2 regions of the Paenibacillus sp. SN-8-1 genome follow, and region 1 is predicted to be linked to the other one. Evidence: riboswitches for the same ligand, from Rfam matches in the RefSeq annotation. Region 1 holds a riboswitch; the other holds the start of a gene.
The links. Region 1 has a riboswitch for S-adenosylmethionine ahead of ACRRNK_RS17890 (methionine ABC transporter ATP-binding protein). Riboswitches for the same ligand answer to the same signal wherever they lie in the genome.

Region 1 (8,651 bases):
AAGCATCCGGGCAACAAGGAGATCAGATCACTGGGAGTTGCAGCGACTGTGCTTGTAATCGTTCAAATTTTCACAGGTGCTTTCCTCGTCATGAACCTTACGAATCCGCGGATGTATATCTTCGCTTCCTTGTCACACATCTTCGTGCTGTCCTGCTTGTTCGGCGTACTTAGTTATATGAGCATCAGAACCTGGCTGCTCAGCAGGACGAAGGAATAGCGGATATAAGTGCTCTACAGTAAAGTAAGTAAAAGTAATAGGCCTTGATCTAAAGCTCCGCATTTGCTGCGGAGCTTTACATAAGTTTAGGAGCAGAAGAATCGCTTTAATTATTAGAGGAGGTATGGTCTATGGGTTACAGGAACTTAAGGCAGTGGATTGAGGCTCTTCGCAAGGACAAGCAGCTGGCTGTTGTGGATGCGCCGGTTGATCCTTATCTGGAGCTTGCCGAGATTCACCGCCGGGTTATCGAAGAGGGAGGACCGGCCCTATTGTTCACCAATGTGAAAGGAACACCCTTCCCGGTCGTTACCAACCTGTTTGGTACTCCGCGCCGTGTAGAAATGGCTTTCGGACCGAGGCCGGAGGAGCTGGCGAACCGTCTGGTTGGGGCGATGAACACCCTGCTCCCACCAACTCCCAAAGCGCTGTGGAATGAGCGCGGACTAATTCGGGAAGTGTTAAAGGTAGGTATGAAGACAGTACCCAAGGGCGAGGCGCCGATTCTTCAGGTATGCCGGACGGATCGTCCGCTTGCGGATCTGCCCAAAGTGACAAGCTGGCAGGAAGACGGAGGTCCGTTTGTGACCTTGCCGCTGGTATATACCGAGAATCCCGTTCAAACCAAGGATAATAACTTGGGCATGTACCGGATTCAGGTGTACGATGACCAGACCACAGGGGTTCACTGGCAGATTCAGAAAGGCGGCGGTTTCCACTATCATGAAGCGGAGAAGCGTGGAGAGGCACTCCCGGTATCCGTATTTCTCGGTGGCCCTCCAGCCCTGATAGCCGGTGCGATCGCACCGGTACCGGAGCATGTGTCTGAGCTGCTCGTGACCTCCTTCATTCTAGGGGAAAAGCTGCCTATGGCGGTGAATCCGATGGGCGGCCACCGAATTCCGGCAGAAGCCGAATTTGCGATTCAAGGCTTCGTCCCTCCGCATGAGCGGCGACTTGAAGGGCCTTTCGGTGACCACTTCGGTTATTATTCTCTTCAGCATGAGTTCCCTGTGCTTAAGGTCAGCCATATGTGGCATCGTAAGGATGCGATCTATCCGGCAACCATTGTGGGTAAGCCGCGTCAGGAAGATTATTATATCGGTGACTTCCTGCAAAAGCTTCTCTCTCCGGCATTTCCGGTAGTTATGCCAAGTGTCCGGTCTCTATGGACCTATTCCGAGAGCGGCTTCCATGCCTTGGCCTCCGCAGTCGTCCGGGAGAGCTACTCACGGGAAGCCTTGGTTGCCGGATTCCGGATTCTCGGTGAAGGCCAGCTGTCTTTGACTAAATTCTTAATGCTTACGAATGTTTCTGTTGATTTGGCGGATATCAAAATCACGCTGAAGACCATCTTGGAACGGTTCAATCCGCAGACGGACTTATTTATATTTAACAAGACTTCTAATGATACGCTTGATTATACTGGACTTAAGCTGAATCACGGCAGCAAAGCGATTCTTATCGGCGTGGGTGATCCCGTTCGAGAGCTGCCACGGGAATACACAGAAGGTGAAATTGCCGAAATCGATGAAATTGCCGTATTCCACGATGGATGCCTTGTGGTATCCGGTGCTGCGTATGAACAGGAACCGGAGCTTCCGATCAGGCTTTTGGCCCGGCTCAGGGAGAAGAGAACGGCTTGGCCGCTTGTTGTTCTGGTTGATCATGCGGAGGAAGTGGCGAAGAGCTCCAACGCGTTCACTTGGACTGTCTTCACCCGGTTCAATCCCGCTTCGGATATGTATGCGGATGCGGAGATCCGGCAGCATCACCTGGCTTACAGCCTTCCCATTGTGATTGATGCCCGGATGAAGCCTGGCTATCCGGATGAGCTGTTCCCTCGTGAGGATATTGTGAAGCTGGTGGATCAGCGCTGGAAGAGTTATTTTGCATAAAATGTGAGTAGAAAGGGGGGGAGCCTATGCTGCGCAGCCTGCTGGGAGAACCGCCTCGGAAGAATGAGGGATTGTTCGCGGACACGCTTGAAGCCATGGAACGTACTGCTGGGCTGTTCCGGAATGCAATGGACATGCACCTTGAACAGAAGCAGGATTATTTCAAGCTTCAGGTGTGGACTTACGGGCTGATTTCATCGATTGACGAATTGGAGCAGTGTACGTATGCGGCTGCATTCTTCCGCAGGGCGGTACATACCAGGTTGATGAATGATATGGGCTCTGAGGAGAAGGGGGACTATGCTCGCTATGTGTATTTCTACAAAGACGGGTTTATCCGGGTCTTCTCCCTGCTGGATAAGCTGGGTACCCTCCTTAATGAGCTGTATGAACTGAACACCGCCAAAGTTAAGCCGCATTATTCTTATTTTACGGTGCTTCGCCAATTCCAGTATCTCAAAGTACATCGTGATCTTGGGAATAAGCTGACGTCCATTTATGAGGGGCGCAAAGATTATGTCTCCCGCCTGCGCCGTAGACGGAATATGGAGATTCACTATATGAATGCGGAGATGCAGGATGATCTGTGGCATAAGCATCAAGCGATGCAGGGCAGGCTTGAAGTAGAGAACCTTGACGAGCATCTGGCAGACCTTACAGAAAGCTACCAAATGGTGCTTGAATCGCTTCACACGGCCTTTAAATATACCCTATTTTATATAAGCAACCAATCAAATCGGAATAATATGCAAAAATGAATAAATTGTCTTTGACAAACGGTATAAAAGCCACTATACTGAGTATCAGTTTCAGAAAAGATTTCAATTTAGGAATGAAAAATTTCATATTTCTTATCAAGAGTGGCGGAGGGACAGGCCCGATGAAGCCCGGCAACCGATTTGTGCACAATTCAATCAAGTTCAGGTAGAGCCTGTTGAATTGAGCTAAAATGACATGGTGCTAAATCCTTCAGAAGCGTATTTTGTTACGATTCTGGCAGATGAGAAGGTACAATCTCAATTACGAGAGCCCTACAATTCTGCTGAGGGCTCTTTTCTTTTTGCGATATAGAGGAGGATCGAAGTTTTGATTGAGCTAAAACAATTGACTAAGACGTACGGCACGAAGAAGAAGTCCACAACGGCGCTCTCGAAGCTGAATCTTGAAGTTCAAAAGGGTGAAATCTTCGGCGTAATCGGTCATTCGGGCGCAGGGAAGAGCACGCTGATTCGCTGTATTAACCTGCTGGAACGTCCTACTTCAGGCGAGGTATGGGTGAATGGAGTTAACCTGACCGCACTGGGTAAAAGTGAGCTTCAGAAGCATCGCCGCAAAATCGGCATGATCTTTCAGCACTTTAACCTTCTGTCATCAGCAACCGTGTATGACAATATCGCTTTTCCGTTGACACTGACGAACACGCCTAAAGCGGACATCAAGAAGAAGGTCAGCGAGCTTCTAGCACTGGTCGGACTAGAGGATCATAAGAACAAGTATCCTGCTCAGTTATCGGGCGGACAGAAGCAGCGGGTAGGTATCGCAAGGGCTTTGGCGAGTGACCCGGATGTACTGCTCTGTGATGAAGCCACCTCGGCGCTCGATCCGCAGACAACGGATTCCATTCTCAGATTGCTGCTGGATATTAACCAGAAGTTTAATCTTACAATTATGTTGATTACTCACGAAATGCATGTCATTCAGAGTGTGTGTGACCGGGTCGCGGTCATTCACGCGGGCGGAATTGTGGAACAGGGGCCAGTAACCGAAGTGTTCCTGAAGCCGAAGCATCAGGTAACCCGGGAATTCATCAACCGGGAGACAACTGGGGCGGAAGCCCTTAAGCTCGCGCTGTCCACTACTAACTCTGAATCTTCCAGACAGGTAAAGATCACGTTCCTGGGAGCTCAGACTTACGACTCTTTGCTCTCACAAATTGTTCGTGAGACAGGTGTGAATTTTGCCATCCTTCAGGGAACTATATCCACTATCAAGGATATGCCGTATGGGCAGCTTCTGGTCTCGTTTGAAGGCGATCCTTCAAATATCCACCGGACAATCACCTTGCTGCAAGAACGGAATCTAGATGTGGAGGTGATGAACTAATGTGGGGACTTGATTTCTCAATGGTTGACTGGGAAGAGATGGGCCAGGCTGCGATAGATACACTCAAGATGCTCGGCGCATCGGCACTATTAACTTTTATTATAGGCCTTCCGCTTGGTGTACTTCTGTTCATCACTGCGCGATCCAATTCCGCTCTGCTGAGGTTCATATACAGAATTCTATCGTTTATCGTTAATATTCTGCGCTCCGTACCTTTCGTCATCCTTATCGTGGCGTTGATTCCGATTACCCGCTCTATCTTCGGGGTATCCATTGGGGTTGAGGGAACTATTCCGCCGTTGGTTATAGGCGCAGCTCCTTTCTTCGCGAGGCTTGTTGAGACAGCGAAGCGCGAAGTGGACCGCGGTGTGATTGAGGCAGCTACCTCAATGGGAGCGTCTACGTTCCAGATTATCCGCAAGGTCCTGCTGCCTGAGTCGATGCCGGGTCTGATTGCCGGGATGACGATAACGGTTGTTACGCTGGTCTCTTATACCGCGATGGCGGGTATGGTCGGCGGCGGCGGTCTCGGGGACTTGGCTATCCGCTATGGATATCAGCGGTATGAGAAGGAAGTTATGATCGTGGCGGTTGTTCTAATGATCGTACTCGTTCAGCTCCTTCAGATGATTGGCGACCGTCTAGTGGCACATTTTACAAGGAAATAAGGAAAGTCTATATATATAAATCATAATCCTTATTCAAAAAAACATATTGGAGGTCTGGAAATGAAAAAATGGTCAACAGCTTTTCTACTACTCACACTCGTACTGGTACTTGCGGCTTGCGGCAGCAAACCACAAGAGACTAGCCAGGGATCTTCGGATACAAGCAGCAAAGGTTCTGCTACAACTGAAACTACAACAGAACCAGTTAAACTTGTCGTAGGGGCAACTGCAGTTCCTCATGCTGAAATTCTTAACTTCATCAAACCAAAGTTGAAAGAAGAAGGCGTGGATCTGGAAGTTAAAGAATTCACGGATTACGTGCTTCCAAACACTCAATTATTCGAGAAACAATTGGATGCGAACTTCTTCCAGCACCAGCCATACCTTGACGATCAGAACAAGAAGAATAACTTCAACCTTGTAAGTGTGGTTGGCGTTCACGTTGAGCCATTTGGCGCTTACTCCAAGAAATACAAGACTAAAGACGAAATTCCTAACGGTGCAAAAGTAGCTATCCCTAACGATGCTACCAACGGTGGACGCGCACTTCTGCTTCTTGCTAAGAATGGCCTGATCACGCTGAAAGACGGCGTGGGAATCAATGCAACCGTGAAGGATATTGCCAGCAATCCGAAGAACCTACAGTTCAAAGAGCTTGAAGCCGCAATGCTGCCACGTGTGCTTGACGAGGTAGATCTGGCACTGATCAACACGAACTATGCGCTTGAAGCGAAGCTGGTTCCAACTAAAGATGCGCTCTTTATCGAAGATAAAGAATCACCTTACACCAACATTCTGGTTGCCCGTCCTGACAACAAGGATTCTGAAGCTATCCAGAAGCTCGCTAAAGCCCTCACATCCCCTGATGTGAAGAAGTTTATTGAAGACAAGTATCAAGGCTCAATTGTTCCTGCGTTTTAAGCAGGAAAATTGAGCCAAGGAGCAATTGTCCCTGCGTTTTAAGCAGTGAAATTGTGCAAGGTGCAATTGTCCCTGCATTTTAAGCAGTGAAATTGTGCAAGGTGCAATTATCCCAGCGTTCTAAGCAGGGCGATTGTGCGAATCCAAGAGCAGTTCCTTCTTTTGAGGAACTGCTTTTTTTGTGCTGCTGTATAAGATGAACTTAAGAATTACCCATAGGCAAGCGTGTGAAATGATTCTGAAGAAGCGTAGCGATCGTAAGAACATTTCACATGGCTGCCTAACGTGTAAATCAATAATTCAACTTATATAGCTGCTTTACATTCTGAATGTATTCAGATTAGCTCATCAAGTTGTGAGGAGGGAGTAAATCTTTTATACTTGAAGTGAACTACAGTATGAGATAAGGTTGACGCCTTGTTGGGAGAGGGGATCCGCTTTTGAAAGGTAAAATTGCTCTGATAACAGGAAGTGCTAAAGGATTAGGGAAGAAGACGGCACTCACCTTGGCGGATCAAGGCTGTCACATCGCTCTGAATTACGTACACAGCAAAGTTGAAGCACTTGAGCTTCAAGGAGTCATCAGCGATAAAGGTGTCCGCTGTATTGCGGTTCAGGCGGATGTAGCGAGTTCACAGGACATAGCCAGGCTGGTCTCGGAGGTAGAGAGTCAGCTGGGTACAATAGATATTTTGGTTAATAATGCGGGCCCATTTATTCGGGAACGGCGATTATTTGCGGAATACAGCAGGGAAGAAATTCTATCTTTAATTGAGGGCAATCTGGTTGGGCCTATGCTGCTGGATCATATGGTGCTTGAGGGAATGCGGAAGAAGAATTGGGGACGAATTATCCACTTTGGATTTGGTCATGCTGCTGAATCCCGTGCTTGGCCTCACAGGGCAGCATATGCCGCTGCGAAGACAGGGCTTGTGTCGTTCACCAAGACGCTTGCGGTGGAGGAAGCTCCTTACGGGATCACAGTCAATATGATCTGTCCCGGAGATATCCGGGGTGTGAATAAGGAGAAATCAATCGCCGAGGTCAGTGGAGAGGCGGATGGGGAGACCCCCCGGGGCAGACCGGGCAGCGGGGAGGATATCTCTCGCGTGATTGCTTTTCTGTGCCAGCCCGAGTCCGATTTCATTACCGGAAATATCATGGATATTTCAGGAGGACTTGATCCGATCCGCCCCTGGATCAAACCATCGACTTAAATCTAGACTTTGCAGCATTCTGCAATGAAAAGAAAAGAGTCCTGGCTAACCGGTATACCGGGTGACCAGGACTCTTACTGAAAGTGCCAGCCCGAAGGCTGGCTGCTATGAAGATATAGCTTATGTGTATAAATTAAAATACTTGTACAACTTCTTGAACGCCTTCGACTTCTTCAAACAAAGCGCGTTCGATCCCTGCTTTAAGCGTGATTGTAGAACTTGGGCAGCTGCCGCAAGCACCCACTAATTTAAGTTTGACGATGCCATCCTCCACGTCAACGAGTTCGACGTCACCGCCGTCGCGCTGCAGGAAAGGGCGAAGTTTATCAAGCACTTCCAGAACTTCATCATACAAAGTATCTTGTGCATTTTGGCTCATATTTCTCAACTCCTTTCTTATATATTATATTACAAACGATATGAAATTTAAATGGCATTAGTAAAGCGAGGCATACCCGAATGAGACCGATTATAGAATTTTGTGTTAACAATATGCATTTTGGCACCGACGAAGTCATGGAGAAGCTCGAGCAGAATCCCGATTATGATGTCCTGGAATATGGATGCCTGACCCATTGCGGGGAATGCTTCCTGGCTCCGTTTGCCCTGGTGAACGGGGAATACGTAGAAGCTGAAAGCGCTGAGCTGCTGTACGAACGTATTATGGACAAAATCAAAGAAATAGATGCCTGGTCCGAGCTTGATTTGGATTAAAAAAGATCGGGGAAACCATTGAACTGTAACCCGCAAGAAGGACACTTTACTAAATTGTCCTTCTTGCGGGTTTTTGAATTTTATTCACAAATGCTATCCCTCGCATACCGGGAGCCATACACTCATTTCGCCGCGTCCACGATTGCCCCAAAGGTAATACGGAATGGCTGTAATGCGAACAGCTTCGCTACGCGGAGGTTCTGTACGGTAAAGTAACGAATCCTCCCAATCGTCGGCCGAGACTCGGAAGCCGTTCGTCTCCACAGCGATGCTTCCGAGGGGGAGGTCTTCCAACGACCGTTCCTTAAAGCCTGCCTGGCGGTTCAATTGAAGCGAGGCAATCAGATCTCCGTTGTCCACGCTTTCGACGCAATAGACAAGCGGCCCGCGCTGGATGACGGCCTTGTGCGCATCGGCACGCACCCGCGGATTGGCATAGACCAACTGTGTCTCGACACTTAGATCAACTTCAATAATGTCACCAGGATTCCAAACCTGATCGAGCATGACATAACCACTATGGAGCCCAGAGAACTTCGTCAACGTACCATTGATCGAGATCTTCATCTCTGAGCACCACCCTGGCTGCCGAAGAGCGAGTGCAAATTTCGCTTGGCGTTCGGGTTTCAATTCAAAGCGGACTTTACCCCCATGCGGTACGTCTGATTGTTGTCTAATGCTGACGGATGTACCGCCCAGCTCAGTCGTCAGTTCACTGCCGATGTACAGATTAACGTACAGCGTGTTGGTTCGCTGTGTATAAACGTAACGATTGAGCGACATTAGCAGGCGAACAACGTTCGGTGGGCAGCATGCGCAGCCGAACCAGGCCTGACGCTCGGCTTTGACATGTTGGCGTCCTGGATTGTGCGAGCAGGCCTGTGGCCATACTTCAAGCGGATTAACATAGA
Region 2 (8,651 bases), 100 kb from region 1:
TACATCGTTATGACCACCCAGGTACTTGCTCGCACTGTGGATGACAATATCAGCTCCAAGCTCAAGCGGCCGCTGGAAATACGGGGTCATTAGCGTATTGTCCACAACGGTCAAAATCCCGTGCCGCTTGGCCCACGTACAGGCAGATTCTATATCCGTAATCATCATTAGAGGATTGGTCGGAGTCTCGATAATCAGCGCCTTGGTGTTCGGCTGGCGGACCTGCTCGAGCGCATCCAGATCATTCGTATCCACATAGGATGCGGTGATTCCGTACTTGCCCAGAATCCGCTCGATTAACCGGTAGGTTCCGCCATAAAGGTCGAGAGACACAATCAGATGGTCCCCTTGCGAGAATAGCGTGAAGATGGTTTGAAGAGCCGCCATACCTGAACTGCATGCAAAGCCGGCATCCCCGGATTCCAGCGCCGCCGCCGCATCCTCCAGAACTTTCCGAGTTGGACTCTTCGTACGTGAATAATCGAAGCCTGTGCTCTGGCCAAGACGCGGATGCCGAAATGCCGTAGCCTGGTAGATCGGATAATTCACCGCACCGGTGACTGGCTCTTCCACAGAACCAATTTGTGCAAGTCTGCTCTCAATATGAAGCTTTTGATCTGACATATACTTGAACAACCCCCTAATTAGATGTGATAGATATACTCAGCGTTCTCTTCCATATCGTAAGGTGTTTCCTGATACACATAGTAATTGAGCCAATTGGAAAATAATAAGTTAGCATGCGCCCGCCAGGTTGAAGGCGGCGTCCGTGTCGGATCATCCTTCGGGAAGTAGTTGACCGGTAGCGCAACTTCAAGGCCCCGGCTCACATCACGGTCGTACTCCCACTTGAGGGATAACGGATCATACTCCGAGTGACCGGTAACGAAGATCTGCTTCCCGTCTTTAGTTGCCACTAAATAGATTCCGGAGTCTTCGGATTCAGCCAGGATCTCGAGATCCTGCTTGTTCTCAATATCCTCTCTGAGCACGGAAGTATGACGGGAATGCGGCACGTAGAACACCTCATCGAATCCGCGCAGCAGCTTAACATTAGGAATATTAATGGTGTGTGGGAACACACCGAAGCATTTCTCAGGCAAAGCGATCTTCGGCACACCGAAGTGGTGATACAATCCAGCCTGGGAGGCCCAACATATATGAAGCGTAGAAGTGACGTGAGTCTTCGTCCAATCAAAAATCTCCTTCAGCTCTTCCCAGTAATTGACTTCTTCGAATTCCAGCTGTTCAACAGGAGCCCCGGTGATAATCATTCCATCGAAGCGGTGCTTCTTGATTTCGTCAAAAGTCTTGTAGAACATCTCCAAGTGCTGGGCCGAAGTGTTCTTGGAGGTATGGGAACGTGGATGAAGCAGAACAATCTCCACCTGAAGAGGAGTATTCCCCAGCAGCCGCAAAATTTGCGATTCTGTAGTCTCCTTAGTAGGCATCAGATTAAGAATCGCGATTCGCAGCGGACGGATATCCTGTTCATAAGCGCGGCTTTCGTCCATCACGAAGATGTTCTCGTTCACAAGTACTTCCTTGGCGGGCAGGCTGTCAGGTATTTTGATTGGCATTTTTTGTTCACTCCTTCTTGGTATGAGTGCGATTTCCTATTGTCAGAAGCGGGTGCATACAGAAAATGACCCTTCTCACACATAGAGAAAGGTCATATCGGTTATATATATGCGCCTCTCTCATCTCTCAGAGACCCAGGCTCCTCTAACGTATGCCTGTAGTTCTGCAAGAATTAGCACCGTGCGATCACTCGCCGGTTGCCGGGTTTCATCGGGCTGGTCCCTCCACCTACTCTTGATAAGAATTCGCGTATGAAGTTAATGTTTCATAGGAGAAATTATAATTTCCCTGCAACTACTGTATAGCATAACCGGGTTCCTCGTCAAGAATCCAGGTGATATTTTCATACCAGTTATACTGCACCTCCCCGCCCCTTATGCCATATGTTATCCCATGACGCGCCAAGGGAGTTTTTCCTTGAAAATTTTTATACCGCGGCGTTATACTAGACGAGTGTTACAAGCCCAGAACCGAAGAGGTGAAGTTAGAAATGGAAGGCGACCCGAGTAGTCCGCAGAGCTATGCCCCTGCAGAACAACTGCATAGAGAACAAATCAGCAGGACACTTGCGGGAGGAAGGGGCTCTTTCGTTTCCCGGTGCCATTACTGCCTTGACTTACGGTAATGATCCGGCTGCTGATTTCTTTTCTGTGCTCTTATGTGAACCCACATAGACAAGAGTATATCCCTTCAAATGAAGGGTAAAGGAGTGAAATCAGATGAAAATTCGCCATGTTAACGCCGGTGTATTCACAGCGGTGGAAGATCTGGAGCTGACCCTTACGCCACCGGCGGAAGGATTCTACTGGATTGATGCTGACGCCGAGGACCTTGCGCTGCTGCAGCCGGCTTTTGCCCTGCATGATCTCGCAGTGGAGGACTGTCTGACGGAAGAGGAACAGCGTCCGAAGATTGAAATTTATGATAATCATTATTTCATTGTAGTGAACAGTATTCGTTTTGATGATGAAGAGATATTCCTGCGCGCACTCAGCGTGTTCCTGGGACGGCATTATATTATAACGGTAACCAAGCAGAAGATCAGCGAACTCAGAGCCATCAAACCTATCCTCTGGGAACAGGAAGTGAATGAGCCCGACCGGTTCCTCTACCTGCTGATTGACCTTGTGGTCGATAACTACTTCCTTGTCGGTGACCGGATTGAGGATAAGATCGAGAAGCTGGAGGAGGACATTCTGGTTCATACCAAGCGTTCTCATCTGAACGAAATTATCGGTCTGCGAAGCGAGATTCTGTGGCTGAAGAAGATGCTGGGTCCACAGAAGGAAGTTATCAATATCCTTAATAAGAAAGATCTGCGGCTCATTGACGATCAACTGCAGAAGTATTTCAGCGATATATACGAGAATGCTGTGAAGATCTCCGAGAACTTTGACACTTTCCGAGAGCTAATGGGCAACTTGCGAGAAGCCTATCAGTCCAGTATCGCCAACCGCGCCAACGAAATCATGCGTGTATTTACCGCTATTACAACTATCTTCATTCCGCTGACCCTGATCACAGGAATCTACGGAATGAACTTCGATAATATGCCGGAGCTGCACGGCAGATACAGTTATTTCATTGTGATCGGGATTATGATTACTTTAGGTTGTGGCATGTTCTATATTTTCCGCAAAAAAGACTGGATCTGAGCTCACCGCTCTATCCCAGATCAGGTAAAGGACGAAACGATCCCCTGCCTCCCGGCAGCTGGAGAGCTTCGTCCTTTCTTATTCCTAACCGGCGCTTCGCACGCCGGAGCCCTGACGCCGGAATCGGATGCGGATCAACCGCAGCTGCTCGTACATCTTCTCCACGTTGCTATCAAGCGGAAGCTCCGCACCATATACCCGCTGGAGAACAGGCTTAAGCAATGTATCGCCTAGCTCCTCATAAGCTTGCCAGATGGCCGTCTGCTCCGCCTCCGGGACTTCTCTTAGCTCCGTAATCAGCAGTGATTCAAGTTCATATCCATCCTTCTCCAGGTCTTCAAGCAGCTCTACGGTCTCGCGCCGATCAAGTCCTGTCCGCCTGCACATCTCCTCCACATCACTGCCTTCAGCAATAGCTTCAAGCATAACTCTGCGCAGACCGAACTTCTCCATCTCCACCCGATACTTAACTTCCTTCTGCTTATAGAGCCAGGAACGAAATTCTTCTTCATCCAGCGTCCCTTCCACCCAGTTCAGCGGGAAGATGAACGAACGCTCCCCCTGCTGTGTCAGCTCAAGCAGCTCTTCACCATACTCGGCAGACTTGGATTCACCTACACCCGGAAGCTGCAGCAGCTCCTCGCGCGTTCGTGGTTGGAACACACTGATCAGTCTGAGCAGCCGGTTGCTGGCAATTAAATACGGTGCCTTGCGTTCAGCAACGGCGCGTCTTCTCCGCCATGCGCTCAGCTCCGTGAATAACGTCTCGTTCGGATTGAGTTCACTGTAGAACACGAGCTTTTGGGCTAGGATGGCCTTTCCTTTCCCTTCTTCTCTCTCATGAAAGATACCGTCTATAGCCGGTCTGAATCCTTCCCCGAGCTTCACAGCTAGCCTGTGACGATAGACATGAAGCAGCTCAGACCAGGATTCTCCTTCATACCACAAGGTCTCTCCCTCTTCATCAGCGGACAGCTCATTCCAGCCCATTCTCCATACGCCTTCATCTTCACCTATCCACACCTGGGCTCCAATTGGCATTTGTTCACCCGTCTTCTTCTCCATACTGTTGAGAAATATGATCCGCATTAGGCTGCACCTCCTATGAATCAGCACACAAAAAAAGCACCTCTCCGGCTTATCGCCAAAGAGGTGCTTCCCCATTCGTATACTGTTACCCTTATCATACCTTATTCTGGAAGAAAGTCAAATATAAGTGTATTCAGCCTGACATCCCTTTTCCTGATATAATAGGAATAACTTAAGACAGTTGAGGAGGCAGTACCTAATATGACGTTTTCTGAGAAGGACCTTGATTTCCTGTCTGATTCCACGGAGCAGACATCTACCCGATTTGTTACATTCATCGGCCATTCCATGAAGCGATTCGATCTGGCTATTACGACTACGAACCGCTTTTACGGGAAGAAACTGGTTACTGACTTGCAGGCAGGCAAGACAGCTATTTTAGGCTCGGACGATCTGGATGAAGAAGGCTATCTCGAACGTGTCTACAGTCTGGATGAGGAAGAAGGCGAGGAGCTCCGCGGTTTCCTGTATCAGGTGCTCGGTGAGCCGCATTTTACAGATTAATTCAAGGACAAGTAATAGAGTATGAGGCGGGGATTTCCCCGCTTTTTTGTGCTGTATACCGTAATATCTCGGCTATTCGATGGTTTTTATATCTTCGGCTCATTGTTCTTATGCCAGCTGATCAAGCCCGCGAACATGTTCATTTTCCGTAAAAGCAAGATTCCTCTCTCCCATTACTTGAATGAAATATAGCTACGTCTTGTACCATGGGTACCCTTTACAGGTAAATTCAGGTCTGCTAGAATGTCTACATTAATTGTCAACCGATATATATTAAATAGGTTAACAATATACATAGTGAGGAGACTTGAGAAATGAATACGATGATCACTAGTCATTTAAAGTGGATGCAGCTTGCCGAAAAGGCACTGAATGGGGAGCTCATTACATTAGAGGAAGGACTGTCTGTGCTTGAGGCCGATAACGAAGAAGTGCTGCCGATTATGCATGCTGCATTCCAGGTTAGACGCCATTACTACGGCAAGAAGGTCAAGCTTAATATGATCATCAATGCGAAAAGCGGACTCTGTCCTGAGGACTGCGGCTATTGTTCACAATCGATCGTCTCCACCGCACCTGTTCAGAAGTATACCCTCTTGGACAAGGAGACGCTCCTTGCTGGAGCGAGAGAAGCACTGCAGCGCAAAGCAGGAACCTACTGCATCGTGGCTGCCGGGAGGGGACCAACCGAGAAAGAGCTGGATCAAGTGGTGGATGCGGTCAAGGAGATCCGTGACACGATGCCGCTCAAAATCTGTGCCTGCCTTGGCATCCTGAAGGACGATCAAGCCCAGCGCCTTGCTGAAGCTGGCGTGCACAGATACAATCATAATTTGAATACGAGCCAGGCTAACTATTCGGCCATTACGACCACTCATACCTATGAGCAGCGGGTCCAGACGGTTGACAAGGTCAAGTCGTATGGAATGTCCCCCTGCTCCGGGGTCATCATTGGCATGGGGGAATCCGATCAAGAAATTATTGAAATGGCTTATGCACTTCGTGAGCTGGACGCGGACTCCATTCCCATTAACTTTCTAAATGCCATTCCCGGAACACCTCTGGAGAATGCAGGCCGTACGCCTGCAATGAAGGCTCTTAAAGTACTCGCCTTATTCAGGTTGATCTGTCCAACCAAGGAGATCCGGGTAGCGGGAGGCCGTGAGGTTAACCTTCGCTCACTCCAGTCTCTTGCTCTATACGCAGCCAATTCCCTCTTCGTGGGTGATTATTTGACGACAGAAGGTCAGGATATTACTGCAGATCACCAGATCATTGAGGATCTGGGGTTTGAGATTGAATTAAACGCACTCTAAGGTGAGTAAATGAGACGTGGAAGGACTTCGTGGCACTTTTTACTCTTGGTTACTCATTCACACCTCTGCCCAAGCTTCCACCCTCACTCACTCCCGCTCTGCAGCCACTCGAGTACACAGCAGCAGCAAAAAGGACATGAGTACCATAAGCCCGGCCCACAGCCAGGCTGTGTTCAGATCATTGGTGTCCACAGCGATATAGATGGCTGTCGGCAGTGTCTGTGTCCTGCCTGGAATATTCCCGGCCAGCATCAGCGTCGCTCCGAATTCACCCAGGCTTCTGGTAAATGCCAGAATAAGTGCCGTCATCAGCGAGCGGCGTGCCAGCGGCAAGGTGACGAAGCGAAGGAGCTGAAATTCCGACGCTCCCATGGAGCGCCCTACTGCAAGAAGATCCCGGTCAATCGAGGTGAATCCAGTCTTGATGGTCTGGTAAGCAAGTGGAAATGCAACCACGGCTGCGGCAATAACCGCAGCCCCCCATGTGAAGACGATAGGCATGTGGAAGAACATTTCGAATACCTGCCCCACCCAGCTTCGCCGTCCAAAAATCACCAGCAGCAGGAACCCGACAACCGTGGGAGGCAGCACTAATGGAAGCATAAAGACTGTCTCAATCACGGTGAGGCCCGGGAATTTGCGGATAGTCATTCGCCATACCGCCCATATTGCGCAGACAAAAGCTACAATCCCTGCAAGCACGGATACCCTCAAAGAAAGGATAACGGGTGACCAAAATTCCATTGTATTCATCATGATTTATTCAACCGCATAATAGATCACTTGATCTAGCGAGGTCTCTTCGCAAGCTCGTCCCTGTCTGACGAGTTCGATCAGATGGGCAAGCGCTTCGGACATGGCAAAACGCATCTGATGAATGCCCAGCTTGCTTCCAAACAGCGCTGTACAGACTTCAAAGCAGGAACGGGGCCGTTCCTTCAGCAATCCTTCAATGATACCCAAACGATTCTCATGATGAAGAAGCAGCGCCTCCAGCCGCTCCCTGAAGTAATCGAATGGATGCCGGTGTCCCGGATAAGCAAAGTCAACCGTATAACCAGCCAGCTTAAGCATGGCATCAATATAGGATTGCAGCGGCTGCGGGTCACTTCCCGGCAGGAAGCTGATGTTCGGGGATATTTGCGGTAGAACCGCATCCCCGCACAGCATTGTCCTGCTCTCTGCGTGATAGAATGACATATGCCCGGGGGCATGTCCACCTGTCTCAATGGGTAGCCATAGACGGTCTCCCATTTCCAGCGGTGTTCCCTCATCAATATAGGACACGCGCGGCTCTGGTGTCACCTGAGGCAGGAAGCCAGCCAAGTGTCCGGGAAGCTGCCGGGTCAACTCCAGCGGCATACCATGAATCTGGTATAGTGCCGGCAGCTCATCATTCACCAAGCTTCCGCTCCCCCACATGAACTTGGTCTCTGCGTGTGCGCGTCTGGACATCCAGACACTAGCCCCTGTATAGGACTGGATGTATCCAGACAGGCCATAGTGATCGGGATGGTGGTGAGTCACCACCACTGAGTTAATTTCCTCCCTCTTCAGGCCGAGGTTCTTCCATATCTCCTTCCATTCCCCAATGCTTGTCTCGGTCTTGGGTCCTGGATCAACAATTGTAACTCCGTTACTACCGCGAAGAATATAACTATTCACCCACCGCAGAGGCGGGGCCATAGAAATCTTCACCTGAATGATGCCATTGTCCCATTGTTTGATTTCTGACATACCTCTTCAACCTCAGCTTCCTAACAGAAATATACGAGGTGAATGGTTCAGACTCGTATGTATCCCCTCTATTACCTATATAACGCTCCTTATTTTACCTTCTTTCTCTTCTGAACTCAAAGCAAAACAAAAGTCCCATATACTGAATATATAAACAGCCGGGTTCATATGAACCCGGCTGTCCCTGTTACTTTAATTATCGCCTTAATTATTTAGTTGTTGTCTCTGCAGCAGCTGCTCCCGATGACTTTGTATTCAGGTTATTCACAATCTTCGCTTTAGCTTTAGTCTCTTGAAGCCAGGTAGGCTGCAGTTGAGCTACCTGCTGGGACTCCAGACCGTCACGAATCTGATCCTTGCGTTCTTCAAATGTAGCTGTGTGAGCATCCTTGCGATCCGTCAATTTCAGGATCTGGAAGCCGGCTTGCGACTTCACTACACCGCTAAGCTCGTCCTTCTTAAGCTTGAACGCAGCCTCTTCCACCGCTGGATCCTGCTGGCCTTTACTGAAGAAGCCCAGGTCTCCGCCGTTAGCTTTGGTCGCTGTATCCGTAGATTTCTCTTTGGCAAGTGCCGCGAAATCACTTCCGCCCTTCAGCTGTTTAAGAATATCATCCGCTTCAGCTTGTGTGGCTACTGTAATGCTCGATACCCGTACTTGCTCCGGCGTATTTAAGGACTCTTTATTCTGGTCAAAGAACGACTTAACTTCTTCATCAGTTACTTTAATTTTGGAGCCAAGAAGCTTTCTGAGTTCAAGCTGCTTAAC

Region 2: linked by a shared signal. The riboswitch ahead of metA (homoserine O-acetyltransferase MetA) and the one ahead of ACRRNK_RS17890 (methionine ABC transporter ATP-binding protein) in region 1 are both predicted to bind S-adenosylmethionine.

The regions. Positions count from the first base shown of each region.
Region 1 is NZ_CP194782.1:3,648,801-3,657,451, reverse strand. Features, by position in the region: gene ACRRNK_RS17905 (COX15/CtaA family protein) at 1-219, shown strand, start outside; gene ACRRNK_RS17900 (UbiD family decarboxylase) at 351-2,117, shown strand; gene ACRRNK_RS17895 (Cthe_2314 family HEPN domain-containing protein) at 2,144-2,875, shown strand; SAM riboswitch class I at 2,966-3,124, shown strand; gene ACRRNK_RS17890 (methionine ABC transporter ATP-binding protein) at 3,204-4,220, shown strand; gene ACRRNK_RS17885 (methionine ABC transporter permease) at 4,220-4,888, shown strand; gene ACRRNK_RS17880 (MetQ/NlpA family ABC transporter substrate-binding protein) at 4,949-5,809, shown strand; gene ACRRNK_RS17875 (SDR family oxidoreductase) at 6,250-7,026, shown strand; gene ACRRNK_RS17870 (NifU family protein) at 7,160-7,405, opposite strand; gene ACRRNK_RS17865 (YuzB family protein) at 7,486-7,740, shown strand; gene ACRRNK_RS17860 (glycoside hydrolase family 127 protein) at 7,834-8,651, opposite strand, start outside.
Region 2 is NZ_CP194782.1:3,544,979-3,553,629, forward strand. Features, by position in the region: gene ACRRNK_RS17350 (aminotransferase class I/II-fold pyridoxal phosphate-dependent enzyme) at 1-624, opposite strand, end outside; gene metA (homoserine O-acetyltransferase MetA) at 645-1,580, opposite strand; SAM riboswitch class I at 1,698-1,825, opposite strand; gene corA (magnesium/cobalt transporter CorA) at 2,301-3,236, shown strand; gene ACRRNK_RS17365 (HRDC domain-containing protein) at 3,321-4,325, opposite strand; gene ACRRNK_RS17370 (DUF3055 domain-containing protein) at 4,527-4,829, shown strand; gene bioB (biotin synthase BioB) at 5,153-6,145, shown strand; gene modB (molybdate ABC transporter permease subunit) at 6,233-6,898, opposite strand; gene ACRRNK_RS17385 (MBL fold metallo-hydrolase) at 6,905-7,882, opposite strand; gene ACRRNK_RS17390 (foldase protein PrsA) at 8,091-8,651, opposite strand, start outside.